Regions from separate parts of the Sedimentibacter sp. B4 genome, predicted to be linked through region 2. Evidence: riboswitches for the same ligand, from Rfam matches in the RefSeq annotation. Region 2 holds a riboswitch; the other holds the start of a gene.
What was found. A riboswitch is a leader RNA that binds a small molecule or an ion and turns the genes downstream of it on or off. The one in region 2 is predicted to bind S-adenosylmethionine.

Region 1: it holds a riboswitch for S-adenosylmethionine, as region 2 does, so the genes downstream of both, BN358_RS08150 (YbaK/EbsC family protein) here and metK (methionine adenosyltransferase) in region 2, are expected to answer to the same signal.

What each region holds. Positions count from the first base shown of each region.
Region 1 is NZ_CANG01000038.1:204,972-220,839, forward strand. It holds gene BN358_RS08090 (HD domain-containing phosphohydrolase) at 1-856, opposite strand, end outside; gene BN358_RS08095 (DUF4153 domain-containing protein) at 1,028-2,821, shown strand; gene BN358_RS08100 (pyridoxal phosphate-dependent aminotransferase) at 2,975-4,138, shown strand; gene BN358_RS08105 (YjiH family protein) at 4,150-5,511, shown strand; gene BN358_RS08110 (FadR/GntR family transcriptional regulator) at 5,553-6,251, opposite strand; gene BN358_RS08115 (electron transfer flavoprotein subunit beta/FixA family protein) at 6,463-7,257, shown strand; gene BN358_RS08120 (electron transfer flavoprotein subunit alpha/FixB family protein) at 7,262-8,245, shown strand; gene BN358_RS08125 (FAD-binding oxidoreductase) at 8,236-9,621, shown strand; gene BN358_RS08130 (MetQ/NlpA family ABC transporter substrate-binding protein) at 9,820-10,668, opposite strand; gene BN358_RS08135 (methionine ABC transporter permease) at 10,810-11,472, opposite strand; gene BN358_RS08140 (methionine ABC transporter ATP-binding protein) at 11,462-12,478, opposite strand; gene BN358_RS08145 (ThiF family adenylyltransferase) at 12,492-13,244, opposite strand; gene BN358_RS08150 (YbaK/EbsC family protein) at 13,276-13,749, opposite strand; SAM riboswitch class I at 13,809-13,911, opposite strand; gene BN358_RS08155 (short-chain fatty acid transporter) at 14,629-15,868, shown strand, end outside.
Region 2 is NZ_CANG01000002.1:1,732-17,599, forward strand. It holds gene BN358_RS00015 (glycoside hydrolase family 13 protein) at 1-677, shown strand, start outside; gene BN358_RS00020 (FAD-dependent oxidoreductase) at 781-2,892, opposite strand; gene BN358_RS00025 (response regulator transcription factor) at 3,144-3,857, opposite strand; gene BN358_RS00030 (cell wall metabolism sensor histidine kinase WalK) at 4,008-5,825, shown strand; gene malQ (4-alpha-glucanotransferase) at 5,840-7,348, opposite strand; gene BN358_RS00040 (MATE family efflux transporter) at 7,406-8,767, opposite strand; gene metK (methionine adenosyltransferase) at 9,043-10,221, opposite strand; SAM riboswitch class I at 10,295-10,389, opposite strand; gene BN358_RS00050 (phosphodiester glycosidase family protein) at 10,702-13,329, shown strand; gene mscL (large-conductance mechanosensitive channel protein MscL) at 13,402-13,821, shown strand; gene BN358_RS00060 (SEC-C metal-binding domain-containing protein) at 13,926-14,423, shown strand; gene BN358_RS00065 (DMT family transporter) at 14,444-15,310, shown strand; gene BN358_RS00070 (formate/nitrite transporter family protein) at 15,365-15,868, opposite strand, start outside.

The DNA of each region.
Region 1 (15,868 bases), on a different contig from region 2:
GCATTGGGCTGAATCGCTCAATATTCTTTAAAAATGACACGTCGATAATATCTTCAAAACGTCTGTCTTCCATTAAAAATTCAGATATCTTAACAGCATAGGCCGTCATCCTGTCAAGATGATCACCTGTATCCTCATCTCTTGCTTCAGCCATTTTTGTAAGTGCAAGAAGTGTACTGTAAAGCATTTCATCTATGAAAATATTTTTGTTCAGACTTAATGCAATGCTGCTTGAAAGCGTTTCAAGAAATACAATGTGTTCTTCCTTGTATATATTTTTTTCTGTGCTTGAAAAAAATATTATTCCTATGGGTTTATCATTTATTTTAAGAGGAAGTGTTATTGACGATTTAATTCCTGCTTCAAGCAATATCTTGTTGTATTCTGTGTTTTTGTGTGTTGTATAGGTCTTAAGGTCGTTAATTACTCTCGGTGTACCGTTTTTAACTATATTTTCAAGGCTTGTGCTGCTTATTTCTGCCTTTATTCCCATCATCCTTTTGGGAAGATCGCTTAAAAATGGTGCTGAAATACCGTAGGAAGCTTCAAGCGATTTGCCTTCTTCTTTCAGAAGGGCAATTCCAATGTGGGAATATGGAATGAATTCAGTAAAATTCATGTAGATATATTCAAGAATTCCTTCAAAAGAAATTTTTCTGTTCATGTTTTCTATGAGAACCACCAGCTTGTCTAATTTGCTGATGTTTGATTCTAATTCCCTTATAACCGGATTAAGTTCCTTTTTAACATTATGTGAAATTCCATTGTTTTGTTTTTCAATATTTAACACATTATTTATCAAATGATTTATGGGTTCTGTTATATACTTGTGCAAACCGTTTTCTGTTTTATTCATAACTTTTGTCCTTTTTTATTTTAAACCTATATTAGATATCGGCACTCAAAAGATAAATTTTATCACATAACTAAAAAATATGTTTAGAACAATTAATTGGGAACAATTTAGAATAACTTACGTCTAGACAAATGAAAGGAATGTGCAAAATTCTTTGTACAAGGTGATTATATGAGCAAAATAAAGAATTTTATAAACACAACTTCGGCAAATTTAAAATCGACTGTGGCCAGGTTCCCTGCAGCTATATTGTTTTTAGTCACAATAACATCAATAGTTTTCACCGAAATACAAGGCAACCACTTTGATGACAACATTCTTGCAAGAATTGCTTTTTCCTGTATTTTCGGAGCATTTTTGTCCATTGGGCTGCAGTTTGCAGTTGAACGCTTCAACAATTTAAGAAAATATTCTCTCATGTTAAATATACTTTCATTTGTTTCTGCAGCAGCTTATTACTTGTTCATGACTAATGGAAGTACATCGCAGTCAATGGTTGTGCACTTGTTTGTAATTGTCTTTGCTGTATTTGCAGCAACACTTTACATTCCATCATCAAAAAATAAGATGAATTTCGGAAATGTTTTTTTGGCTCATTTCAAATCAGCATTTATTTCAGTTCTTTACAGTGGTGTGATGTTCTTAGGCATAGCTGCAATTATTTCAGCAATAGATCTTCTCTTGTTCAACCTGGACTACAAAGCATATGCCCACAGTGCAAACATAGTATTTACATTTTTTCTTCCTGTTTACTATTTGTCTCTGCTTCCAAAATTTAATTCTCAGGAAGAAGAAGACATAAAGAAAAGCGAAATTGCATACACGTATCCAAGAGTTTTGGAAATATTGGTTTCATATATTACAATTCCTCTGATCTCAATATTTTCAATAGTGCTGATAATATACTTCATCAAGATTCTATCAACAAGAGTGTGGCCGGTAGGTCAGGTGGGACCAATGGTGCTTGGTTATTCAGCAGCAGTCTACGTTATTTATATACTTGGATCAAATCTTACAAACCGTCTTGCAGTCATGTTCAGAAAAGTGTTTCCCTATGTGCTGATTCCACTGGTGGCAATGCAGCTTGTTTCTTCATATATACGAATTGAAGCATATGGAATAACAGAATCAAGGTACTATGTTGTGCTCTTTGGAATATTTTCCATAACAGGAGCGCTGATGTTAATTTTAAGAAAAAATAAAAATCCTGGAGCGATTGTTCTTCTTGCAGCTTGTTTTGCAGTCATATCCATCATTCCTCCCGTGGATGCGTTCACTGTTTCCATGAACTCTCAAAAATCCAGGCTTGAGGAAATTCTTGCAAGGAATGAAATGCTGAAGAACAATGAAATAATTCCAAAGTCAGATCTTACTGTACAGGACAGACATGAAATCACCAGCATCACAGATTATATGTTCAGGATGGGATATCTTGATGACGTTGAATTTTTCCCTGAAAAGTATGCAAAAGAAAACAGCTATTACGGGAACTTCGACAAAATTTACGGTTTCAACCCTCAGTATGGAATCTATTTGCCTGAGGAAGAACCTCGATTCATGTACGCCATGCTTGACGTCAGCAAACAGATGGATATTGAAGGATATGATAAATTTATCAAAGCGAACATCTTCACAAGCGCTAGTGAAAAAGTAAAAATCGGAGACATAAATCTCGACGGTAAAAATTATACCATAAACCAAAAGTTTATAGATAATGAATTGATTATTTATGCATCTGATGAAAATAATGCAACTTTAGTTGAAGTTCCACTGAAGCAGTTGATTGACGGTCTTTTAGAATTTGCAGGCGATTCGAAAGCAGTCATGGTACCCGAAGTTTTAACAGTCAACAGAGCAACAAAAGCAATGATAATGAAGGTAATAATAAATGAAATCAATGTTGACTTGACAGCTGACAACATGAACATTAATGGAAATATCTTCGTATTTGTAGCTATACCTTAGTAATTTAACATAAAAGCACATCAGAAATATTCCGATGTGCTTTTTGTATTCAAAAACATTTAATTTTTAAAAAAATTGTTGTGTATTTATAAAGGTATGTTATAATAGTTATACATTAGAGGTCTTACCTTAATATAACCTTACGGAGGTATAATGAAAAATAAATTTATATCAAAAAGATACTGGAAAAATAACTCCACCCCTATGGGCCAGGTGGATGAACTTGCTAAAAATTTCGATGATGTAATCAATTTAAGTCTTGGTGATCCTGATTTGATTACTCACAACATCATAATTGATAACGCATTTAAGGATGCAAGACAGGGACACACAAAGTATACGGATTTTAGAGGTGACCCTGAGCTTAGATGCGAAATAGCCAAATTCTACAAAGAAGAATATGCACTGGACGTCCATGATAAAGAAATATTTGTAACAACAAGCGGATGTCTGGCAATGTACTTGGTTCTTGAAGCAATTCTCGATGATGGCGATGAGGTCATATTGCAGGCACCATACTTCACCCCTTACTATCAGCAGGTTGAACTGGCAAGAGGAATACCCGTGGAGCTTTCCACCTATGAAGAAGAGGACTTTCAAATAAGCTTTGATAAACTTGAAAAATTAATCAATGAAAGAACAAAAGCAATAATAATAAATTCACCATGCAATCCCACAGGCAACATCCTGTCAAGACAAACACTTGAAAGCATCAGGGACATTGCAGTGAAGTATGACCTCATTGTTATTTCCGATGATATTTATACTTCTTTCAGCTTCAACGAACCATTCATTCCTATTGCATCTATTGAAGGCATGAAGGAAAGAACAATAATAATAAACAGTTTCTCCAAGAACTTCACCATGACCGGATGGCGTATAGGAAACATAATTGCACCTGTCTACATAATCAATGTAATTCAGCAGATAAATGAAAATCTTGTGTTTACTTCCCCTTCCATTTCTCAAAGAGGAGCCATTCATGCCTTGAGAAACAGAAAAGAAATACAGCCTGAAATCATAAAAGAATACAAGGACCGCGTATTTTATGCAGCAGACAGAATCAACCACATACCAAACATGTCTGTCATAAGCCCCAAGGGAACATTTTATCTGTTTGTGAACATCAAAAAAACAGGATTGAGTTCAATAGAAGCAAGCGATGCAATACTAAAGGAAGCTCACGTTCTGACAATCCCGGGAATTGCATTTGGAGACTGCGGCGAAGGATATTTGAGACTTGCCTGCACAGTTGGTGTTGAAAAGCTTAAGGAAGCTTTTGACAGAATTGAAAAAATGGATATTTTTAAAAATTAAAGGAGAACATCATGAACAATGACAATACAACAAAAATAGATTCTAAAAGCATAATGAAATTTGCAATACCATCAGCACTTGGAGTTTTTATATTTCTTTTCCCCCTGCCATGGAATGGTTCCGTAAACATACCAATAGGAATTTTATCCGAATGGCTGGCAGCCTTAATAGCTCCTGCAGCTCCAACTTTAATAACAATATTTATTCTGATATCTGCAATAATGACAGCAATTACTTCGTTACTTAAGCCTAAGGCAATTATTGACAACAAGCTTTTATCAAAACTTTTTACCTCCAGCCCATTTTATCTGCTTTTTAAAATAATAGGTGCTGTGGTAGTCTTGATGGTTTATTTTAACGTAGGACCTGAGTACGTGATTTCCGGCGACACAGGCGGAACAATGCTGTCACTTTTAAAAACCCTGGTTGCATGGTTTTTTGCAGCATCATTTCTGATTCCTCTCTTGATGGACTTCGGCATTATGGACTACACAGGAACATTGGTCAGAAATTTTACTCAGCCTCTTTTCAAACTTCCTGGCAGATCTGCAATTGACCTTCTTGCATCCTGGGTTGGAAACTGTAACGTTGGAGTCGTTCTTACAACAACACAGTACGAACAGGGTTACTATACAGCAAGAGAAGCCATTACAATTGCCACATGTTTTTCTGCAGTATCTCTTCCCTTCTGCCTTGTTATTGCTGCACTTTTAAAAGTTGAACACCTGTTCATTCCATTTTATGCAATACTCACAATAACAGGAATACTGAGCGTAGTAATAATGACAAGAATTCCGCCTTTGAGCAAGTATCCCAATGAATATTATGCTCCTGTAGGTAAGCAGGTAAATGAAGTTGAACCGCAAGGAATAACAAAATCCCAATGGGCTCTGAAACTTGCTGTGGAAAGAGCCGCAACAGCACCAGATGCCAAGGGTGTTTTAAACAAAGGATTTGAAATGTTTATGGGCATTGTATTCCAGCTCACTCCTCTTGTAATGTCCTTTGGAACCATCGCCTGCATACTTGCTACTTACACACCCATATTTCAATGGCTCTCAGTACCATTTGGATACTACCTGCAGATGCTTGGTGTAGAAGAAGCATTTGCTGCAGCTCCTGCAACCATCGTAGGATTTGTAGATATGTTCCTTCCTGCTGTCCTTGCTGCAAACATCGTGTCCTTAAAAACAAGGTTTATAATAGGAATATTGTCACTGGTTCAAATAATTTACATGACAGAAGTGGGAACTCTTATAATTACATCAAAAATGCCTGTTGATTTCAAAGGAGTGCTTGCTTTATTCCTTGAAAAAACAATAATAGCCCTTCCTATTATAGTTCTTCTCACAAACATATTCGGCATAGCATAATAGAAGGTGGTTTCCATACCGGAAACCACCTTTTGATTTAATTATTGTTCATTGAGCAAATACACATCTATGTTGTTCATATGAATATGCATCCTTCTGGCAGCCTCTTTGGCATCGTGTTTTTCAATAGCCTCAATTATACGAAGGTGTTCTTCATAAATTTTGTCTATTGAATCTTCGCCGAAAAAAGCCATTCTAACAGTCTTGTTGATAAAACTGTCAAAAAGATATGACGTACTTTCAAGCAAGCTGTTTATCAATATGTTTTTGCTGATTCTAGCAATTTCATAATGAAACTGCTTATCGTACTGCGACTTTTGCTCTGTAGTATCTGCATTTACCATAGCATTGTGTATTTCCTGAAGTATCACTATGTCTTTTTTATCAGCCAGAATAGCTGCCTGCTTCACTGTGTAGTCTTCAATTAAGCGCCTCAGCTCCAGAATTTCTTCAATATTTCCGTTGGAAAGCTTGAAAGATAGAGAAAGCGGTTTAAACACACTGTTTTCTGTGTTATTTACAACGAAATTTCCCTGTCCGTGACGGCTTTCAATAACACCAATTACTTCCAGGGCCTTTAATGCTTCTCTCAATGCAGGGCGTCCGATATTTAAGGTTTGGGTGAGTTCTCTTTCAGGAGGAAGCTTGTCGCCATTTTTAAGTTCGCCTCTCATGATCATACCCTGTATCTGTTCTATTACCATTTGGGATATTTTTTTATTTTCAATTGTTTCGAACATGGTTGCTCCTTATATGTTATAATACTTACAATTTTATACCATTTGAATAAATATTTCAATAAATTGTTGCAATAATTTAACAATAGTTTTAAATATTCATCTACATAATATTTTATAAATAATGCTTGAAATTTCTATGATGATATATTATAATAGTGGTAAGACCACAAATCCATTAAAAGTAAAATACTTTAACCACTAGGAGTTAAAAATGAATATACTTGTGCTTGTCAAAGAAGTACCTGATATGACTAAAGTGAAATTTGACTGCGAAAGAGGCGTTGTTGACAGATCATCAGCTGAATCTGAAATCAATCCATTTGATATTAACGCCCTTCAAACAGCAGTAAACATAAAAAACCAATTTGGTGCAACAGTATCTGTATTAACCATGGGACCACCAAAAGCAGAAAAATCCTTAAGAGATGCTTATGCCCGTGGAGCTGATGAAGGAATTCTTTTAACAGACAAAAAATTCGGAGGCGCTGACACCTGCGCCACAGCAATGACATTGTCATCTGCTGTTAAGTATCTTGGAAACTTCGATTTAATAGTATGCGGTGAAAAATCCGTTGACGGCGACACTGCTCAGGTCGGAGCTGAAGTTGCTGAATTTTTAGACATTCCACATGCTTACTATGTTGATAAAATAATTGAAACTAATAATGAACATATAACAGTGGAAACAGAAGAAATTTGCGGCAGCAAACAAATAAGAAAAATGAAGATGCCTGCCCTCATAGGAGTTACTAAAAATATTAATTTTCCGAAACTCCCTACTGTAAACCGAAAGCTTAAGTCCATGTTAATTGATGTAAAAAAAATATCGCTTGAAGACTTGTCAGATTATATTTCAGAAGAATCCACAGGCTTCAAGGGTTCTCCTACAAAGGTTTCAAAAATTGAAATTCCGAGGGCCATTAAAAGAGAAAGCTTAATTATAAGAAACGATTACAATACATTTAAAGAAATAATTCAAAACAAGACAAAAGGAACCAGGAGGTAGCGCCATGGACAATGTTGGAATATTAGTTTTAGCAGAACATAAAAATGGTTCCATTCACAAAATTAGTTATGAGCTCCTTGGAAAGGCTAAGGAACTGGCAAAAGAGCTGCATGAACCAATCAGCTGTCTTATGGTTGGCCCCGCAGGAATTGACTTAAAAGAGCTTAATCAAAGAGGAGCAGAAACTGTATATTACATAAAATCAGATGTTTTTTCTAATCCCGAAGAATATCTTTACAAGAAAAACATTGTTGATTTCATAAATGAACACAAGCCTAAAATGGTTCTAATAGGAGCAACCAACTTCGGACGTTCCCTGGCCCCTAGAATTGCAGCAGCATTAAAGACAGGACTTACGGCAGACTGTACGGATTTAAAAATTGATGAAGACGGAAATCTCATACAAATACGTCCTGCGTTCAGCGACAACATACTTGCTCATATAAAGACTGTAACTTATCCTCAGATTGCAACCATAAGATACAAGGAATTTTCTGAAGCTGAAATAGATGTAGATGCAAAAATAAATATTGTTGAAATGAAGCCATACATGGACAGCTATCCACAATCTGAAATTCTTAGAATATTTTCCGATGAAAAAGACGACATAACTGAAGCTCAAATAGTTGTGGCAGCAGGCAGAGCCATAAGAAAAAAAGAAGATCTGAAAATGATTCAGGATCTTGCAGATACAATAGGCGGAGTAATGGGAGCATCCAGAGCATTAGTTGATGCAGGCATGGTATCAAGCGCCTTTCAGGTTGGATACAGCGGAAACCGTGTAAAACCAAAAGTCTATATAGCCTGCGGTATATCCGGAGCACCTCAGCATCTGGCGGGTATGAAAGAATCAGGAACCATAATAGCAATAAACTCTGACCCATCAGCCCCTATTTTTTCCATAGCAGACTACGGCTATGTGGGAGATATTTATGAAATTATACCTCAGCTCATAAGAGATTTGTCACAGGAGGAACCATGGAATTAAAAACTGTAAATGAATTAATCGGTATTGTTGGTGAAGATTACGTAATCACTAATCCGTCCCAGAAAATTTCATATATGTATGACCAGGTTGAAATGGCAATGAGGCCTGAAGCCAATGAAAATTCCATTGTTGTAAAGCCTAAAAACACTGATGAAATTTCTAAAATAATGAAGTATGCAAATGAACACAATATTGTGGTGGTTGTAAGAGGAGGAGGAACCGGTCTTTGCGGAGCCTGCACTCCTGTAAGAGAAAGCATAATTCTTTCAACTGAAAGGCTTAATAAAATCATTGAAATTGATGAAGACAACATGGTGGCCGTACTTGAAGCCGGAGTAACGCTTTATGATCTCCTTGAAGAACTAGAAAACCACGAAGGCGTAGGATTTCCTGTCCACCCTGGGGATGAAGGAGCACAGATGGGAGGCATGGCAGTTACAAATGCCGGAGGAGCCCGTGCTGTAAAACACGGCGTAATGCGCAAGCACATTCAGGGAATGGAAGTTGTTCTTCCATCAGGTGAAATCATGGAGCTTGGAGGGAAGCTCATAAAAAACAACGCAGGCTACAATCTCATGCAGCTTATTATAGGAAGCGAAGGAACACTGGCTGTTGTCACAAAAATAATACTTAAAATTTATCCCAAGGATAAGTATTCAGCAACAATAATTGCACCCTTTGAAAGCTTTGATAATGCATCAAGAGCGGTTCTTGAAATATTAAAAAGCGGAGCTACACCACTGGCTGTGGAATATCAGGACAAACATCTTTTTGTTGACACTGCAAAAATGCTGGGCACACAGTGGCAGGCTGAAAAAGGAAATGCAGACCTCATGATAATCATATCAGAAAAAACAGAAGCTGCACTTTATGAAACATGCAGTCTCATAAATGATATATGCGAAAAGAACAATTCATACGAAACATTGTTTGCAGGCAAGAAGAGCGAACAGGATGAATTGTTATTAATAAGAAGCCAGCACTACGAGCTCATAAAGGATATCATAGGCCATTCTTTCGACACTGCTGTTGCAGTTGCTGATGTTCCTGCATACCTCAAAGAACTTAAATCACTGGCTGAGGAATACAACACCATAACAAATATCACAGCCCACATTGCCGATGGCAACATACACAGCGACATTGTGCTTGTTGATGGAAAAATGCCACCTTACGCTGAGGAGTTGAAAGAAAAAATATTCAAAACATGCTTCAAGTACAACGGAACAATTACCGGTGAACATGGAATCGGAAAACTAAGAATCAATGACCTGAAGTTACAAAAATCCTCCACTGAGCTTGATTTAATGAGAGGAATAAAAAAACTGTTCGACCCTAACAACATTTTAAATCCAGGAACAGTTATAGAAGTTTAATCATCGCCCAAAGATTAATATAAAAAAATAACACCTGATCATGTCAGACTGTTGACAAACCCCGACGCTGTCATCCTGAACGATAGTGAAGGATCTCATCTTTAAAACATGAGATTCTTCGAGCAAGCTCTCAGAATGACAACGTCAAAAGTTACTTAGTCATCAACCTAATAACACATCAGGTGTTATTTTTGTTTATTAGTCCATTGCTATAACTGCACCTTTGTAAGTTTCTGCAATGTATGATTTAATTTTATCGCTTTTTAATACTTCAATCAAAGCTTTAATATCTTCTCTTTCTTCATTGCCTGCTTTTACACAAAGGATGTTTGCATAAACCTGAGCTGCTTCTGAATCCTGTTCTTCTTTAGCAAGGGCATCAGTTGCAACATTAAATCCTGCGTCAAGGGCGTAATTTCCGTTTAATACAACGAAATCTGTTTCCCCTGCAACTCTTGCTACCTGTGCAGCTTCAAGCTCTACAATTTCAAGATTGTGAGAATTTTCAACTATGTCGTTTTTTGTTGCAGAGAGTCCTGCGCCTTCTTTAACTTTAATAAGTCCGTTTGCTTCAAGAAGCAGAAGAGCTCTTGCTTCATTTGTTGTATCATTTGGAACTGCAATTGAAGCTCCGTCAGGAATGTTTGAAAGGTCATTTGACTTTCCAGGATATATTCCAAGAGGCTCATAGTGAACAACAGCTACAGGAACAATGTTTGTTTTGTTTTCTTTGTTGAAATCATCCAGGTATGGTTTGTGCTGAAAGAAGTTTGCATCGATGTCTCCTGCTTCAACTACAAGGTTTGGCTGTACATAATCTGAAAATACTACTATTTCAAGTTCATAGCCTTCAGCCTTGAGGTCTTCCTTAACTTGTTCCAATATTTCTGCGTGTGGCACTGCTGTGGCAGCAACTGTGATCTTTTTAAGTTCTGCAGTGTCAGCTGCAGGTGTTTCGGCTGCAGGCTTTTCTGCAGGTGCTTCTTCTTTTTTCTGACAGCCTGCTGCTCCAAGAGCAAGTGCTGCAACTACTAATAATAAAATAATTTTTAATGTTTTTCATAATTTTCTCCTTATGTCTTTTATATTGAGTACTTTGAAATTATGAATATATGAACGGATCTTTCTCCCGGGTACGACCTGAACATCATATCTTGTATTTCTTGTACTTGTTAACTATAATTTTGACTAAACAACTCTTTTATCCGTTTTTTTAGCGATTTTCATTCCTATGGACTGCAGAATCTGCACAAGTATTATCAACAGTATTACGGTAATCAGCATTATTTCTTTTTGATACCTGTAATATCCATACTGTATGGCTATGTCTCCCAGTCCTCCTCCTCCAACAACTCCTGCCATGGCAGAGTAGCTGAGGATTGTTCCTATTGCAATTGTTCCTCCAACAATGAGAGAAGATTTTGCTTCCGGAACCAATACTTTAAAAATTATTGTCGAAAGAGAAGCACCCATGCTTTGAGCTGCTTCTATTACTCCATTATCAACCTCTTGAAGAGATGATTCTATGAGCCTTGCAATAAACGGTGTTGATGCAATTACCAATGGAACTATTGTGGCAGTTGAACCGTAACTTTTACCGGCAATGAGTTTTGTCAAAGGTATAACTGCAATCAATAGTATTAAAAATGGTATTGAACGACCGATATTTACTGTAACATCCAAAATTCTATTAAAAAGTCCCATGGGGCGCAAACCGTCTTTTTTAGTAACAACCAATGCAATTCCAATGGGAAAGGCAAATATATATGCAAATATGGTTGAAACAAATGTCATATATAGAGTGTCGATTGTTCCTTCAATAAGCATTGTCACAGTAGTATTATCCAACATAATCAACCAACTCCTCTACATTTACATTTTTGCTTTTGAGATAATGTATAATTTTATCTGATATAATTTCGTCTTCAGGCAGCTGAAGGACCATTTGTCCGAATGCCTGTCCATTTATGTCTCTTGTGTCTGCAAACAATATGTTAACCTGAGCCCTGCATTCCAAAACCATGTTTGCTATAACAGGCTCAAAGGATGATTTTCCGTCGAATACAATTCTTATGCATCTTTTTCCGGTCATTTCATTTACTGCATTGCTGCTGTGATATACAAGTTTTTTTGCTGCATCAGTCTTTGGTTTTGAAAATACTTCTTCAACTTTTCCGGTTTCTGCCAATCTGCCGTTGTCAATTATTGCAACCTGATTGCATATTTCCTCTACTACTGCCATTTCATGAGTTATGATAATTATTGTAATTCCAAGTTTCTTATTGATATCCTTCAAAAGCCCCAATATTGAGCGGGTTGTAGTAGGGTCCAGGGCGCTGGTAGCCTCGTCGCAAAGAAGTATGTCAGGATTTGTAGCCAGCGCTCTTGCAATGGCAACTCTTTGCTTTTGTCCGCCGCTTAGCTGCGAAGGATATGATTTTTTCTTGTCAGAAAGTCCTACAAGTTCCAGAAGCTCCGAGGCTCTTTTTCTTCCTTCGCTTTTGCTCATTCCGCTTATTTCAAGAGGAAAGCAAATATTGTCTTCAACATTTCTCTGCATGAGTAGATTAAACTGCTGAAAAATCATTCCTATTTCCTGTCTTACACTTCTTAGCTCCTTGTCGCTCAACAGGGATAAATCCTTGTCCCCTATTATAACTGTTCCAACCGTTGGCTTTTCCAGAAAATTTATGCATCTGACAAGTGTGCTTTTTCCCGCGCCGCTCATTCCTATTATTCCGAATATGTCTCCCTTGAGTATGTCAAGGTTTATTTCGGAAAGAGCTGTCACCGTATTGTTCTGGCTTATATATTTTTTTTCTAAATCTACTAATTTAATTAATGGAGTTGTCCCCACGATGTTTCCTCCTTTAAGCTATTATATCCTTCACTACCTCGCCTGCGATAATAAGTCCTGCTACAGAAGGAACAAAGGAAACACTCCCTGGTATTGCTCTTCTTGATGTGCATTTTCTTGTTGTGCCAGGAGGGCAGACACAGCCTGTTTTACAGCTGTTTTCTCCGCTGTCCATTGGTATTATAGGTTTTTCTTTTGAATAAACAACTTTTAATTTTTTAATTCCTCTTTTTTTAAGTTCACTTCGCATTACTTTTGCCAGAGGATCCATGGATGTCTTGTATATGTCCGTCACTTCAAACTTTGTTGGATCCAGCTTGTTTCCTGCTCCCATGCTACTCATGATTGGAACTCCTGCAGCATTGGCTCTCACTACGAGCTCAAGCTTTGCCGTAACAGTGTCAATGGCATCTACCACATAGTCATATGATGACAAATCATAGTCATCTGCATTGTCTGGCATATAAAAGCATTCATTTGTTTCAACATTGGCTTTTGGATTTATATCAAGTATCCTTTCAGCCATAACTTCAACTTTTTTTCTTCCAATTGTTTTTCTTGTTGCAATTAATTGCCTGTTTATGTTTGTAAGACACACTTTGTCGTCATCAAACAGCACAAAGTTTCCCACTCCGCTCCTTGCCAGGGCTTCTGCAACATATGACCCTACTCCGCCTATTCCGAATATGGCAACCTTAGCATTTTTTAACTTTTCCATGGCTTCTTCGCCCAACAAAAGCTGTGTTCTTGAAAATTCGTTTAACATATTACCTTCCCGATTTATATTTTAATTAAAGTTATTGTTCCCAATTTTTGCACACGTCAATCCATTTTTTGCTTCTTGATGTTTTTTCCAGCTCATCCAGCGTAAGTTCAATTGCAGAATTGCTGCTTCCGCAAGCAGGAAACATTGTTTCAAATCTTTTCATGGAATCATCCAGGTAGACATCAACATTTTCAGATAGAGCAAATGGACAAACACCGCCTATGGCATGACCTGTATATTTTACTGTATCCTCCGGGGCAAGCATTTTTGCCTTGAATCCAAATTCATCCTTGAACTTCTTGTTGTCTATTTTTGCATCTCCTGCAACCACTATAACCATTGCACCATCGCCGTTGTAAAATGACAGTGATTTTGCTATTCTTGCTTCTGCCGTTCCAAGAGTTCGAGCAGCCAGTTCCACTGTTGCAGTTGATTCATCCATTTCAAGAATATCTTTATCCTTGTTGAATTGCTTTAAATAAATTCTTACTGTTTCTACAGACATCATTAAGCCTCCTAAAATAAAAACCCTCTACAAAGAGAGGGCAATATACATATACCGTCTCCTCATCTCCCAAAGAATCCTTTGTCGGAATTAGCACCTTTCAGCATACTGCAGGTTGCCGAGACATCACAGGGCCGATCCCTCCGTCTCTCTTGATAAGAAGTTTTTATTTAATTGATTAACGTTGTGACTACTTTATACCATACAAAATTATTTGTCAATGGTAAATTTTAATTTTTTTCAAATATTTATTTCATATACGTCATTTTAAAAATCAAGTAGTGAAATATCAGCCTTTTACAATTTATAGATTTTAGTTGTTTCAAGGGCGTATTTTATTTGCATCATTGTTAAACATTCCTGGACATTCGTCGATTGTAATATATAATTAATATAAAAATTTTGCTTATCATTTATATCAAATATATGCATAAAATTACTGTAGAAAAAGATACATAATTTTAACGAAATATAACTTCATTGATACAACTGCATTTTTTAGCATTTGAATGTATTAAGACGTGCAAACGTTTGATTATTTATACCGTTATATATATTAATGTAATTTTTTCCTCATTATTCTTCAAAATCAGATTTTTTTCGTATCAAATGCTCGAAAAAGATAAAAAATTATTATGAATTGTTAAACAACTGTCAGCTCCGCAGAGAAAAATGGAGCTTTATTAAGATAAACACACTTTTGATACATTTTTAACAACTTTGCTAATCATTAACAATAAATTGGAACATTCAATAAGGTTGAATTAAATTCAGTATAGTAATAAAATTACTGTGGTTCATTTAATCTAAGTTTCATGATGAGTTACATATGAATGTAATGGCAATTGCCAATACAATAAAAATTTAGGAGGAATTTTTATGTTTAAAAAATTCACAAACGGCTGTGTATATGTTATGAACAAATACCTGCCAGACGCATTTATTTTTGCTATTGTTCTGACAATCATCACATTTATCGGCGGTGTGACTTTAACAGGACAATCACCATTTCAAATGATTCTGCACTGGGCAGGACCAAAAGGATTTTTCGGATTACTTTCATTTACTATGCAAATGGTCTTGGTTCTTGTACTTGGAAGTGCAATGGCTCAGGCCAAAGTTTTCAAAAACTTGCTTAAAAAGATAGCAAAAGCCGCTAAAACACCTGTAAGAGGAATTATGATTACTGCTTTTGTATCAGTTGTAGCATGCTGGATTAACTGGGGATTTGGTCTTGTAATAGGTGCTTTACTAGCAAGAGAAATCGCCAAAGAAGTAAAGGGAATTGACTACAGACTTTTAATTGCAACAGCCTATTCAGGTTTCGTCGTATGGCACGGTGGAATTTCCGGATCTATTCCGCTTCAAGTAGCTAACCCGGGCGCTCTTGAAAAAGTAGCTCCTACAATATTTGACGGCACATTTACTATAGCAACAAGCAATACTATATTCTCACCTATGAACTTATTTATTTCAGGAATTATAATATTTGGTCTTCCATTTGTATGCAAGGCTATGATACCTGACAAAGAACATACAGTTGAAGTTGACCCTGTATTATTAGTTGAAAAAGAAGCTCGTTCTGAAGATGCAAGCAAATTTTCTCCAGCAGATAAAATGGAACGAAGCAAAATTTTATGGATAATCACTTTGGCATTTGGTTTTGTATATATAGTTTACAACTTCACTAAGGTTGGTTTGAACTTAAGTCTTGACTTTGTAAACTTCATATTCCTGTTTGTTGGAGTACTTCTCCATGGAAACCTTAGAAATTACATTGACGCAGTTAATGAAGCTGCTGCCAGTGCTGCCGGAATCATATTGCAGTTCCCGTTCTATGCAGGAATAATGGGAATGATGGTTGGTGCAAATCCTGAAACAGGTATATCTCTTGCTGGTGTTATATCCAACGGTTTTGTAAGCATTTCAAACAATGTGACTTTCCCGCTGTTCTCATTCTTAAGTGCAGGTATTGTTAACTTCTTCGTTCCTTCAGGCGGAGGACAATGGGCAGTACAGGCTCCTATAATGATGCCTGCTGGTCATGCTCTCGGAGTTGACCCGGCTAAGACTGCAATGGCTATTGCTTGGGGAGATGCATGGACAAACATGGTACAGC
Region 2 (15,868 bases):
AACAACTTGATTCTGTAACGAACTATCCATTGAGAAATGCCATTATAGACTTCATCCAAACAAAAGATTGCAGTGAAATTTACCAGACAATGAACATAATTATTGAAAAGTATCCTCCTCAGTCTGTACACTGCCTCATGAATATTTTAGGAACACACGACACAGCAAGAATCCTCACGGTCATTGGCAGCAGCTCTGTTCCAGAAAGCAAGACAGAAATGGCAGAAGCTACACTTACAGCCAATGAACTGACAGAGGGAATAAAGCTCCTTAAAATTGCAACACTGCTGCAGATGACACTGCCAGGCATTCCGTGCATTTATTACGGAGACGAAGTAGGAATGCAGGGGTGGACAGATCCCTTCAACAGAAGATGCTATCCCTGGGGGGAAGAAAACAAAGAAATATTAAGTCATTACAAATTCATTGGAAAATTAAGAAAAAGCTCATCTGTTTTTGCTCAGGGAAAGTACAGATGCCTTGTTCATGATAAAGGAATGTATGTATTTGAAAGGTTTAATGATGAAACACGCTTAATAATTGCAATTAATATTTCATCCAACACTGTGACTTTAAATTTAAAAGAAAACATGGAGGAATACGGCACGAAGGAAACAAGGAGCAGTTTTAACATTAAAAGCAATGAATACCTGATTTTAAGAACTATAAATTATTAAACATAAAGTTTCAGCACACCGGCATTTTAATCCTTAAAAAAACTGCCTAAGCAAATTAATTGCTGAGGCAGTTTTTTGTGATTTAATTTATCGGGAGTTTTCGTTAATTTCCGCTTGCAGCGTTTAATCCTGCAATACGTCCGAATGTGAATATATCAGCTATGGCATTTCCTCCAAGTCTGTTTCCTCCATGGATTCCTCCGGTAACTTCTCCGGCTGCCCATAACCCAGGAATAATTTTTCCATCTTTATCTATAACATGAGTTTCTGTATCTATGACAACACCGCCCATTGTGTGATGAAGTGAAGCTTTTCTTGGGCTTATGCAAATTCCCACCTCATCATGAGATTCAATATAATCAAGATCAATTGCTCCAGATAATACTTCTTTGCCAAATTCATCATCTTTTTGAGCTGCTACGTAACTGTTGTATTTTTCAATAGTTTCACGAAGCTGTTCTTCTGTAAATGCAGGTGCTACGCCTGCTGCCGGTGATTTTGTGGCTTCTGCCAATTCGGCAAGATTTTTTCCATACCAAATGTGTCCGCCTTCAACCATGGCTGCAATACGTTCATCATATTCAGTACCCTTTATAAGTTCATTTGGATTTCCAACATTTCCTCTGCCTGCATAAACTATATAGAAAATTTTATCTTTAAGTGCCAATGAAGCTTTTGCAAGAACATCACGCTCTGCATATTCATTTACAAATCTCTTACCATTTCCGTCAATCCAAATCTGTTCTGCTGCATCTGCCCAGATACCGTCAGTCATGGTTCCTTTAACAGGTGATGAAGAAGGCATCATCTGTGCAACTTCCATTCCTGTTAAATCAGCACCGATTGCCTGTGCCATTACTATACCATCGCCTTCATTAGTTCCCAGGTTAGTTGATAAAGTTCTGTCTGAAAGGTCATCACCCCAATATTTGTCATACTGCTTAACCATTGCAGGATTTGCGCAGTATCCACCTGTTGCAAGAACTACACCTTTTGTTGTATTTACTGTAATCTGAGTACCGTCTGCCTGTTCAGCCTTTGCACCGATTACCTTGCCTGATGCATCTGTTAAAAGTTCAGTACCGCTGGTTTCTGTATATATAGCAACACCCTTTTCCTTAGCAACCTTTACAAGCTGTGGAATACGATCAGCTCCAGACATGAAACTGTGTGTTCTAGGCCACATAGCTCCGAGAACAGTTCCAGTACCAGGAGCTTTGCCATATTGAGCTGTCTTGCCATATGAAGAATTAAGACCAACACTTCCCATCCATACAAAAGAATCAAGTGCACTTTCGGCTAATTCTCTTGCAAGATCAACTTTTGGAGCTATCCAATTTCCATCAGATAATTGTCTGAGTCCTCCAGTATAAATATGCCACATATGCAATGCAACAGAGTCAAATCCTGGCATGTCGACTCCTGCTTCTTTACCTGCATTTGCTGCATAAAATGCATTGATATCAGCTTTCAGTTCTGTCAAAACTTCTTTCCACTCAGGATACACATCAAACTTAAGCTTTGAATCAGCAGGATCAAGTTTCAGATAACCATCTAATGTGGCTTTTTGTGCCTTAGACAATATCATTACACTTTGAGCTTCTGTGTCAACAGCATTGTAAGCTGCCCCTGCCATCATTGTATTTCCGCCAAGTACAGAACCTTTTTCAATAAGGATAACTTTGGCTCCTTGTTCTGCGGCGCTTATAGCTGCAGTGAGACCAGCTCCTCCTCCTCCCATTACAAGAACATCAGTATCCCATGTCTGTGGATCTTTTGGTGCTGCTGCAACCTTGTTTGCCTTTAAAGCCTCTACATCAAGTCCTGCTGCTTTTGCTGCATCAGCAACTGCATTTATAATACCAAAACTGGACAAAGTCGCACCTGTTACAGTGTCTACAGACAAGCTTTGATTTTCGATTATCTGTTTCGGTATGCGCTCAAATGCTACTACTGAAACATTTGGAGTTTCCTTGTTTTCTTTAAATTCAATGTCTGTAATTTTACTGTCTTTAACAGTAATGCTTACAGTTATTGGTCCCTGCATACCTCCGGCAGTACCCTCAAAACTGCCATTAATCAGTTCTGCTGGTTTTTCTTCATTAACTGGTGCTTCTGTTTGCTTGGCACAGCCAACAACAGAAACTATCATGCAAATGCATAAAAACATAGAAATAAATTTTTTTGTCTTTCCACTAAAGCCTTTTACTTTCATATATATCTTCCTCCCTTAATTTTGATCTTCAGCAATGCCAAAATCATTTGTGTAAATAATAACATGTTTTTCAATTAAAGGTGGTTAAACAGTTATTAATAATTATTGCTGCATTTAATATATTTTTCACAATCAGGTTCCCTCTGACTATTTTATTTTTATTTTTAATAAAAAAATCACTTGAAACTCGTTAAAAAAGTTTCAAGTGATTAAGAAACGTTAATATTTATAAAAAATAAATTAACAGTGCCTTAATTAGTCTGGCTAAGTTTTATTGGTTTTCCGGATAAATCAAAGTAATATCCTTTGCCCCACTCCATTTTTAAAAACCTCGGGTTTTCGGGATCGTCTTCAATTTTTTCACGAATGTTATGTATATGGACTATTACAGTCCTAGTATCGCCATAACTCTTTTCACCCCAGATTTTAAGATAAATTTCCTTTGGAGTGAAGTATTTGCCCTTATTTTGCATTAAAAAGGAGAGAATTTTGAACTCCGTACCAGACAGCTTTTTTTCGCCTTCCGCCTTTACAACTACATGACGTCTTGCATCCAGAGTAAATCCCTGACATTCCAAAATGTTCTGAGTTGGCTGCATATTCTTGTTGTAACGTCGAAGATTTGCCTGGATTCGGGCTTCCAGCACCTTGTTGTCAAAGGGCTTTACTAAAAAATCATCCCCTCCTTGTTCCAAGGCACGAACAATTGTATCGCTGCTGTCAAGGCATGATATAAATATTATGGGGCAGTCATGCCACTCTCTCAAGCGTGCGCAAAGGTCCACTCCGTCAACATCAGGCAATAGTATATCAAGCAATATGACATCAAAGTTATCTCTTGCATTTGCAAAAGCCTCTCCGCCGGTTTTGGCCCATACAATCTGATATGTTTCTGCTTGTTCCAAATAGTAAAAAATTACCTTTGCTACCAGGGCATCATCCTCAATCAAAAGAACACGTGTCACAAAATTCACCTCTTTGTTTAAATAATTACAAATATGTTGTCTTAAAAATAATATATCTTAAGCAGCTTATAATTGCAACACCTCTTTTAAATATGGCTTGACAGTAATTATGTTAATAGTATAACATTTAATCATAAAGAAGAGGTTAAAATGAAAAGAAACTATATAAAGACTGTTGCTGTATTCCTTTTTATGATTATAATAACATTTTCACTTTGTGTCATAATTAATGACAGTTTTAGCACGCTTAAAAGTGGACAAGTATTTTCACCTGCCAACGAAAATACTATGTATTCATTGTCAGGTTACAGATGGGATTCAATAACAAGAAAATACTATTTTGATATTGTTGTTGAAGATATTAATCAACCATTATCACTGATATACGGGTTTATTCCTGAAGACATATATGCAAACGGAAAAGTCGTAGCACATTCCGCTAATTTTAACTTGTCAAATTTTTCAAGTGTTACAATTGATTCAAGCTTGTACAACAAGGAAACAAACACTTTAAATTTGGAATTTGACAGCAAGGAGAACCCTTACAATCAGTCTGTGTACATCACCACAGCAAATGGTGCTGCCCATGCGCTTTCTACCTACTACATGACATTTGCATTCAATCTTGGAATGACATTTTTAATGTCACTTTATGGATGGTCTCTTTATTTTAATAAACGAACCGAAAAATATTTATTATGGTTCTCCATATATACAGGAGCACTTACTCTATGGAGCCTCGGTTCACTGGCTTTGGGAGCAGGTTGGGATTTTATTAAGCCCTTGGTTTCTCATGCATATGGCTGGTGTGCACTACTTGACATAATCATTAGCTGCAAGATGTTCAATACAAAACTTCCAGGCCACTTTGACCGGTTGTTAAGCCGAAGTGGCGTCATTTTTCTGCTTCTTGCCTGGGCGGTGGTTGAAACATTCTTACCCAAGACATTCAGAGATTATTATTTCCTATTCTTTTTTTCAATTGCAGCACTTATATATGCCTGCGCACAACACCGAAAAGGTGCGTATATGCTTCTTGCGGGGCAAACAATAAGTCTTGGCATGCGGCTTGTGATAACCGTTTCTCCTGTTATGAAGAACCAAATCAGTTATCTCCTAAGAGTTATGAGATATTCGAAGTTGTTTAATCTTCCCTTTGCAGTATGCTGTATGTTGTTGATAAACAGTTTGTTTGCTGAAAAGTTTTCCGAATCTGAAGCACTTGCAGAAAAATTGGAGCAGACAAATCAAGAACTGGAAACAAAGGTACTGGAGCGAACCAGCGCCTTGAAAAATCAGCAGAGACAAAAAAACACATTTATGATGAATGTGTTTCATGATTTGCGAACTCCACTTTTTGTTTTAAGGGGATGTACGGAAAGGATCAAATCATTCCCTCATCAACTTCCTCATGAGCTTCCAGTAATGGAAGAAAGACTTGACTTTACACAACACCTGGTGGATGATTTGTTTTTAATGGCAAAGCTTGAAGACAGACAGGTTATCCTTGAAACAGAGCGTGTTCCATTGGGCAGCTTAGTCTCCAAGGTTACAAAAGCATGTCTTGTTGTGAGTGAAAAAAAAGATGTTGCTCTTAAATATATCATTATTGATGACTGTATAACCTGGGGCGATGAGTTCAGGCTTGAACAGGCATTTCAAAACCTTATTACAAATGCCATATATTATACAAGACCTGGTGGTTCTGTATGTGTTGAACTTAAATCCCTTGACAATATGGCATTCATATCAGTAACTGATACGGGCGTTGGTATTTTACCTGAAGACCTGGATAAAATATTTGACCGTTACTATCGCGTAAGCGGAAAAGATAAACATCAGTCATCAGGACTTGGTTTAGCCATAGCTCAGGAAATCATTCAGCAGCACAATGGTAAAATAGCAGTAAAAAGTAATATTGGAAAAGGAACAGTATTTACATTGCAGCTTCCAGTTATCCCGCAATAACAGCCTGCACCTTATTATGTGATGCAGGCTGTTTCATATCTTACGGTTTTTACAGCTATTGTTTTTATTTTTTCGGCAAGATCATCTGTAAGCAATTCTTTTTTTACTCTCCAAGTCCAGTTGTTTCCCAACGTTGATGGAGTGTTCATCCTTGCTTCTGATCCAAGGCAAAGAAAATCCTGCAGAGGCACAATACAGAGATTTGCCATGCTTTGACTAAGAATATCTATTATTTCATATATAAGCGTATTTGTGTCTGTAAATTCATCTCCATTAATTCCAAGACTCTTTATCACATAATCCTTTGAGCTTTCATCAAGCTTTTCAAACCATCCCTTCAATGTGTCATTGTCGTGGGTGCCTGTATAGGCTACACAATTTTTTTCGTAGTTTTCAGGAAGGTATGGATTCAATGGATTTTTGTCAAAGGCAAACTGGAGAACCTTCATGCCCGGAAATAATGTGTGCTCCTTAAGCTTAATAACACTTTCTGTGATTATTCCAAGGTCCTCGGCAATAATATTTATATTTCCAAACTGTTCAATTAAAACTTTGAACAGCTCTTTTCCATCTGCTTTCATCCATTTTCCGTTTACAGCATCTATAGACCCCCAAGGAACTGCGTAAAATTCATCAAATCCCCTGAAATGGTCAATTCTCACTGCATCATACAGCTTTAAGGAAAACTTTATTCTATCAATCCACCAGCTGTAATTTGTTTTCCTTAAATTTTCCCAGTTGTAGACAGGATTTCCCCAAAGCTGTCCCTTGGCAGAAAAACTGTCTGGAGGAACTCCGGCAGCCAAAATCGGTATGAAATTTTCATCAAGCATGAAATTGTGAGGATTGCACCATACGTCTGCGCTGTCCATTGCTGCGTAAATAGGAATATCACCTATTATGGAAATCCCCTTTTCCGAAGCATATCTTTTCAAAAGAAAATACTGGTCGTAAAAAATAAGCTGAAGGAATATCCAGTATTCAATTTCCTCCCAAAACGCAGTCTTTGCACCTTCAATTTTTTCTATCTTCCGGCCGGCCAAATCCCTGTCCCATTCATACCATGGAAGCTGATTATTTTTGTATTTAAGGAACATAAACAAACCATAGTCTTCTGCCCATTTGTTCTTCCTTTTAAAATTGCGGATTTTATCCCTGTAGGCTGTCTTTGTGTTCTCATATATCATTCTTAATACATCATATCTTTTGTTAAACTGCTTTTCATAGTCTACATGTTCAATGTCTTGAGATGCTAAATCCCTTAAGTCATCTTCCTCAACAAACCCTTCCTTTATGAATACTTCAAGATCTATGAGGCATGGGTTTCCTGCAAAGGATGAAAATGATGAATATGGCGAATCACCATAGGAAACAGGTCCCAGGGGCAGAACCTGCCAGTATTTCTGTCCCGATTTTTCAAGAAAATCAATGAAATTATATGCTTCTCTTCCCAGCGTTCCAATGCCGTATTTTGAAGGCAGACTGCTTATGGGAAGAAGTGTTCCCAAACTTCTTTTAAACATGTTTTTCTCCCTTATGCTTCATACAAGTTCGCATATAAAGTTTCTACAAATGCAATGTTATGCAGGATTTTCTTCTTTTAAACTCTTCCATACGGTTAAAAGCATTGTGCCGAAGCAGGCAAAGCCTCCTACTACCTCAGAAACAGGTTCGGACAAAAATACACCCGATATTCCCAGGTTCCATAATCTCGGAAGTATTATTACCATAGGCAAAACAAGCACAACCTTCCTGAATATTGAAAAGAATATGGCGAATTTTGACTTGCCTAGGGCAACGAACACTGACTGTCCTGCAGACTGAAGGGCCATGGTAAAAAAGCATGCGAAGAACAATCTCAGCATTGGAATTCCTGCGGTTAAAACTTCAGCATCGCTGTTGAATATTTTGATGAAAAACCCGGGGAAAAACTGAATCAACCCCCATATAAACGTGTTGTACAGCACTGCTGAAATGGCTGTAAACTTTATGCAACTTTTCACCCTGTCATATTTTCCTGCGCCGTAGTTGTAGCCCATAACAGGCTGTGCGCCGCTTGCAAGACCCATTACCGGCATTGAAAATATTTCCCGCACTGAATTTATGACTGTCATTATACCAACATACAGGTCTCCTCCGTATACCTGAAGAGTGGCATTGCTGGCTATTTGTATTATAGAGTTTGTAATCTGCATTACAAATCCTGATGTTCCAAGACCAATGATTCTTTTTATTCTTTCTTTCTTAAGATGAAGGCTGTTTTTCTTGAGCCTTAAAATTGCTGTGTAACCTGTAAGAAACTTAAGCACCCACACTGCTGACAACAATTGAGATATTATGGTGGCAAGTGCTGCTCCTTTCACTCCCATGTCCAGGGCAAATATAAATATGGGGTCAAGCACTATGTTTGCAACAGCACCCATGATTACAGTCATCATTGCAACTCTGCCGAATCCCTGTGAATTGATGAAATTGTTCATTCCCAAACTTATCATCACAAAAATATTTCCCAGCAGATAAATCGTTATGTATTCATCAGCATATGCATATGTTGCATTACTTGCTCCAAACATATAAAGTACCGGCTTTTTTATTATAAGTCCTACTACAGTGAGAATAATGCCGCTTGCTGCAAGCATAGCAAAAGAATTTCCCATAATCTTTTCTGCTTCATCTATGTTGCCCCGGCCTCTTTCTATTGAACAAAGAGGTGCCCCTCCCATTCCAAAAAGATTAGCAAATGCCATTACAATTGATATTATTGGAAGACTTACTCCAACACCGGTAAGTGCCGTAAAGGCATCTCCCGGCATCCTGCTTATGTAGATGCGGTCTACTATATTGTAAAGAACATTGACAAGCTGCGCCAAAATCATTGGGATTGCCATGTCCATAATATGTTTTGCAACACTTCCTTTTGAAAAATCATTAACTGTTTCCATTACTACCTCTTCTCTATTAATGTAATTAGCTTTGTCCAGTATCTCTAGAATTTTACTTCCAAACATACTTTCATGTCAAGAGCATAAAAAAACAGAGTCATATTCTCAGTTGATGACAAAGTAACTTTTGACGTTGTCATTCCTAAGGCGACACGTAAGAATCTCATGTTTCAATAAAGATGAGATCCTTCACTATCGTTCAGGATGACAGCGTCTGAGTTTGTCAATGGTCTGAGAGTTATACTCTGCTTTTTTGTATATTACCCTAAGGTTTATTATAAATATTTTTTCAATGCTTCAACCTTGTCTGTTTTTTCCCAAGGAAGATCCAGGTCGTTTCTTCCGAAGTGGCCATATGCTGCAACCTGCTGATAAATAGGTCTTCTCAGCTTGAAGTTTTCAATGATTGCTGCTGGTCTTAAGTCAAAGTTTTCTGCAACTGCCTGTTCAATTTTTTCATCGGCAATTTTGTTTGTTCCGAAAGTTTCAACCATTATTGAAACCGGCTTAGCAACTCCTATGGCATAAGCAAGCTCAACTTCGCACTTCTCTGCAAGTCCTGCTGCAACAATGTTCTTTGCAATGTGTCTTGCTGCATATGCTGCTGAACGGTCAACCTTTGTTGGATCTTTTCCGGAGAATGCTCCGCCGCCGTGTCTTGAGTATCCGCCATATGTGTCAACTATAATTTTTCTTCCAGTGAGTCCTGAGTCTCCCTGAGGTCCTCCAATAACGAATCTACCTGTTGGATTTACAAAATATTTTGTATTTTCATCAAGAAGTTCTGCAGGAACAGTTGTCTTGATAACATGTTCCATAAGGTCTTTTTGAATTGTTTCTCTGTCAGCTTCAGGATTGTGCTGAGTTGAAATAACTATGGTGTCAACTCTTACAGGCTTATTGTCGTGATATTCGATTGTTACCTGAGTTTTTCCGTCAGGTCTTAAGTATGGAACAGTCTTGTTCTTTCTCACTTCAGACAGCTTCAGTGAAAGTTTGTGTGCCAGTGATATTGGCATAGGCATAAGTTCAGGAGTTTCATTGCATGCAAATCCAAACATCATACCCTGGTCTCCGGCGCCTATCATGTCATTTGTGTCAACATGAGCCTTCTTGTATTCGTCAGCTTCATTAACGCCCATTGCTATGTCTTGTGACTGTTCTTCTATTGATGTAAATACGGCGCATGTCTTGTAGTCGAATCCGTATTCTGCGTTGTCATATCCTATGTTTTGCACTGTCTGTCTAACTATCTTTGGAATGTCAATGTAGCAGTTTGTGCTTATTTCTCCTGCCACTAGCACGAAACCTGTTTTAGTAACTGTTTCACAGGCAACTCTTCCATTAGGATCTTGTTCCATAATTGCATCTAAGATGCCATCTGAAATCTGGTCGCACATTTTATCTGGGTGACCTTCTGTAACTGATTCAGATGTAAATAACCATTTCTTCATCTTTTATTCCTTTCTTATATGAATTACATACATAAAAAAACTCTTCCAAAGAAGAGGTCGCAGTCCTGGTATAACCTCATCTATCGGAAATCCGCGGGATTTGGCACCTTGAATAATCAGGCTGCCGGGTTTCATAGGGCCTCGTCCCTCCACCACTCTTGATAAGGAGTTTGTTCAATAATAGCATATAGTTTTTTTAATGTCAACAATATTATTGTAAAATTTTTCTCTTGAAAAATCATTTAAATTACAATATTATATTGTTTCTACTACTTGAAATTTTAATAATCTGCTATTCTTATATTTCCCAGATGGATTTCATTTATTACATTTATTTCAAAATTGATCTTAGCAGAGCTTTTTAAAATACAGCAATGGAACTTTTTTATTCTCTATACGTCTTAAATATTATCTGCATTTCTATAAACTGCTAACACTTGGGGAAATTTAGGTGTTAAATTGTTATTTAAATGTGGTATAATGGAATATAAAATTGAAGGGAATGATACAATGATTATTAAAAAGATCGCGGCTGTTTCAGCAGCCATTGCTCTATTGATGGCATCTAACGCGTATGCCAGCAGTTTTTACACAGTATACGACTTAACAGAACAAACAAGGCTCTCCACGGGCATTACATATGAAAGTATAGAAAGGTACACTTCTCTGGGGTGGATGAACATCAATGTAATAAGAGCTGATTTGACAGATAAATACACAACTGTTGACCCTATAACTAATGCAAATGGAGTATCTAACAGGGCCTCCTTAAGCTCCATGATGAAATCATCAGGGGCTGTTGCAGCAGTAAACGGAGACTTCTTCTACATGGGAAGCCCTACATACACATATGGTCCTCTTATTTCTGACAGTAAAATAGTAACGTCACCTCTTCCTTACAGTTACGGTTATCCTACTGTATCAAGGTTGCTGAACGGTTCTGTTAACATATCCGTATGGAACCCCAAGATTACCCTTTACGGCTCAGACGGCTCAGTCTTTGATGTAACAGTAATGAACAAGACTTCATCTCTGGATTGGGCTCCTACAATTCTTACAACAGACTGGAATAAAACTTCACCAGGATACACAAACAAGGACATTGTTGAAGTTGTTGTAAAGGAAGGCACAGTTTCTGAAGTGAGAAAGAACCAGCCTTCAACATTGATTCCAGCAGACGGATATATAATAGCAAGTTCTAATCAAACTGCAATGGAACAAATGCTAAAATCATTCCAGCCGGGCAATCCTGTGTCTCTTGACATAGAGCTTGACTTCAGCCCAGAAAATGTAGAATGGGCTTTCGGAGCCCTCAATTACCTGGTAAAGGACGGACAGTTCAATGTAGCAAGTAATGAAGCTCTTGGAACAAATCCAAGAACTGCCATTGGATTTAACAAAGACAACACAGAAATGATAATGGTTACAATTGACGGAAGAAACAAAAATTACGTTGGAGTAAAACAAACAGAACTAGCCCAGATAATGATAGACCTTGGTGCATACACTGCAGTCAACATGGACGGGGGCGGATCAACAACAATGGGAGTTGATTTCCTTAAAAACTCCAATGTAACAGTGGTAAACATTCCTTCTGACGGAAGAGAAAGAAATATTGCTTCCGGTGTTGGAGTTTTCAATAATTCTCCTGACAGCGACAAAGCGAGCAAAATTGAAATAACAGCAGATAAGGCAGTTTTTAACAACACTGAAGCCGCACTTGAACTTAAGTTTTACAATGAATACTTTACGCCTGTGGATGTAAAAGCAAATGAAGTGGATTACACTATAAAACCTTCAAATTCAGGCAAGGTAGTTAACAACATATTTTACCCCAGCAAGTCAGGAAATGTAACAATAACTGCAACAGTAGGAGATGCATCAGGAAGCATTGATATTGAAGTGCTTGATAGTCCTGTAGCATTGGAGTTTGATGCAGAAACTCTGGTTATGTCCCATGGAGACACTTACAACCTTGGCAATGCTCTGGGAATCGACAAAGATGGAAAAACAGCATACATTCCTTCAAAATACCTTTCATATTCATACAGGAACAAGGTTGGAAAAGTAACTGACGGAATTTTCACTGCAGGAGAAACAAGCAACACCGGTGCCATCACTGCAACGTTCGGTAATGCAGTGAAGAACATAATAGTAAAGGTTGGATATAGGTTCCAGACCCTTAACAGATTTGAAAATTTGGATGGTTTGAAGCTTAACTTGTATCCCGAAGGTTCTGATGGCAAAATCTCCATCACTGATGAAATTGTAAAAGAAGGCTCAAATGCATTGAAGCTTGATTATGACTTTACGAAAATGACTGATCAAAGCATTGCATTCATAGAATTCGGAGACAACGGCCAAGGAATTAAACTTGAAGACAAGCCAAAGGCCATTGGAATGTGGGTTTACGGTGATGGCAAGAATCACTGGTTAAGAACAAGAATAACAGATGCCTACGGTAATGAAATTAAGATAACTTTTGAAGATGAAGTGAACTTTACAGGCTGGAAGTGGGTTGAAGCCTTCATTCCTCAGGGAACAGCATATCCTGTCACATTAAAAAATATTTATCTGGCAGAAATCAATGAAACAAGAAAAGATTCCGGAACCATTTACATTGACAACCTGAGAATAATGTATGAGCCTAAGGACAAAGCTTTAGGACTCAGAGAAGAAACACAGTTTATTGATTCAATAAAGATTTCTTCAATAAAAAACTTCACTGAAAAGCTTTTAATAACTCCTGAAAAAACTGAATTATCAGGCTCAAAGTCAGGAAGCATCATATACTTTGACGGCATTGTTTCAAATGGAACCATGAGTGCCAACAACACCACAATGTGGAACAACATAAAAAGCTTTGAAAACTACCAGGACAAAGTGCTTGTTCTTTCTCTGAACAGCAGTCTTGACAAAATAAACGATCAGCGTGAAGTCGAGGTTTTAAAAGCAATTCTTGAGAAGTCGTCTAAAAACAATCAGGTGTTTGTTGTTTTCAAGGGAGCAGAAGAAAATACTGTAATAGAAAACAATGTGAGATATATCACTTATGATGACACCTTTGAACTTGGCATAACTGATGGAGGAACCTCATATAAAAATTGACATACTAACCAATAAAGTGTTATTATTGTAAATAATCGATATTACAATATTGATAAATGTCTAGGAGGAACCATGTGGAAAGAATTTAAAAAGTTTGCATTCAAAGGAAATGTTTTGGATATGGCAGTGGGTGTTATAATGGGTGGAGCCTTCGGCAAAATAGTTACCTCAGTAGTAAACGACCTCATAATGCCTGTACTTGGATATTTAATGGCAGGCATGGATTTCAAGACCATGAAGTACGTCATGAGCCCTGCGGTCATGGATGGAGAAACCGTAGTAAAGGCTGAAGCTGCTATACTTTACGGCAATTTCATACAAAATGTTGTAGATTTTTTAATAGTGGCTGCATCAATTTTCCTGTTTGTGAAGCTGATAAACAAATCAAAGGACAAATTGATAAAGCAGGAAGCTCCTGCACCTGCAGCACCTAAAGGACCTACTCAAGAAGAGATTTTAATGGAAATCAGAGACTTGCTAAAAGAAAAATAAATTCAAGAGCCTTCGGGCTCTTTTTTATTAATTAAATCAATTTTCCTTGAAATTTATTTTTTTTCTGTTAGAATTAGATAGTAAAATAACCCTTGGAGGAAATTATGAGTTTATATACAGAATGGACAGAAACATTAAAAGGAATAACAACACAAGAAGAATATCAGGCTTTTTTTAATGAATATATGACAAAAGAAACTGAATGCTACAAAAATATTCTTCAGACAAAAAATCCTGTGCTGGAAGGTACAATTAAGGAACTGGCAGAAAAAAACAACATGACTGCTATGGAATTTATAGGATTTTTAGACGGCGGAAACACAAGTTTGAAAGAAACATTGGAACTTGAAAATCTGGAAGAAGACACTCAGATAAAAGCCGAATTCGATTTTGAAAAACTTCTCTGGAACATGCATGATTCAAAAGCAGAATGGCTTTACGGCATGGAAGAATGGAACAACATTTTTGATGAAGAAAAAAGAAAACAAATCAAAAAAGATTACAACCGTTCACAAATAGTTGTAAAAGGTGACAAAGTAGGAAGAAATGATCCATGCCCATGCGGATCAGGAAAAAAATACAAAAAATGCTGCGGTAAATAGCCGTAGCAAGGGGGAATATTATGAATAAGACAAAGGGTCTGATCTTTGCTATTTTGGCAGCTTTTATTTATGGTTTCACCCCTGTTCTTGGAAAATTGACTTATCTGGAAGGAAGTAATTCTATGTCTTTGACATTTTACAGAAACTTCCTTTCAATACCTCTTCTTTTTGCAATACTTAAATATAATAAGGTTCCGGTTTTGGCTGACAAAAGTGAACTAAAAAAACTTGCAATATTAGGATCAATGGGTTCAACCCTTACAGCTCTCACGCTTTACGCTTCATACAACTACATATCTGTAGGCATGAGCACCACAATTCATTACATATATCCGGTGCTTGTAACTGTTGCCTGTGTATTTATTTTCAAGGAAAAAATAAATAAGGAAACAATAATCGCACTTGTTCTTTCAACAGTGGGAATTTTAATGTTTTTGGAAGGAAACTTCAGCCTCAAGGGTATATCCCTGGCGTTGTTGTCAGGAGTTGTTTATGCTGCTCATCTGTTGTTCATTGATAAAAGCGGACTGAACAAGATGTATCCTTTTAAAATAACATTTTATGCTGCTATATTTTCATCGGTTTATTTGTTTGTATTTGGAATGATAAGCGGCACGTTGGTTTTCAAAATGACTGCAACAGGATGGTTTTTCACATTCCTGGTGGCATTTTTCGTTTCATTCCTTGCAAACACATTCATTCCAATAGCTGTAAAAAATGTTGGTCCAACAGTTACATCAATTTTAGGGATGTTTGAACCAATTACAAGTATTTTGCTTGGAATAATCTTTTTAGGAGAACCTTCCACTTTGAGAAATGTTGCTGCCTGCATTTTAATTTTGGCCGGTGTACTAATTGTAACTGTTTCGAAGGACAAGAACAAATAGAATTAAATAGTAAAAAAGCATTAAGCTTTATTTTAGCTTAATGCTTTTTTATTATTATTTATAGTAGCATTTATAATAAAGAGCAGGAACCATTATGCCTCCGCCTATGAAATTACCAATGGTTGCTGCTATTATATTCTTTAAAACTAATGTAGCTGTCACAGAAGAATTAAACAGCATCCCCATGGGTAGAAAAAACATGTTTGCCACAGAATGCTCATAACCGCATAGAACAAAAAGCATTACAGGAAACCAGCATCCAAGAAGTTTTCCTGCAGTATCCCTTGCCGTCAGTGAAAACCACACACCAAGGGACACAAGAATGTTGCACAATATTCCTCTCATGACCACCTGCAAAAATGAAAGTGACACCTTTGCATTTGCAACCTGAGCAATTGTTTCTGCAAGAATGGGTTTAGCATATGCTCCACCTAAGTACAGTATTGCCACTGCCAGGAGAGCACCTGCGAAGTTTCCAATCCACACCTGCACAAGGGTTTTTATAAAATCTTTTAAACTGATTGATTTATTCAAAAATCCAAATGTCATGAGACAATT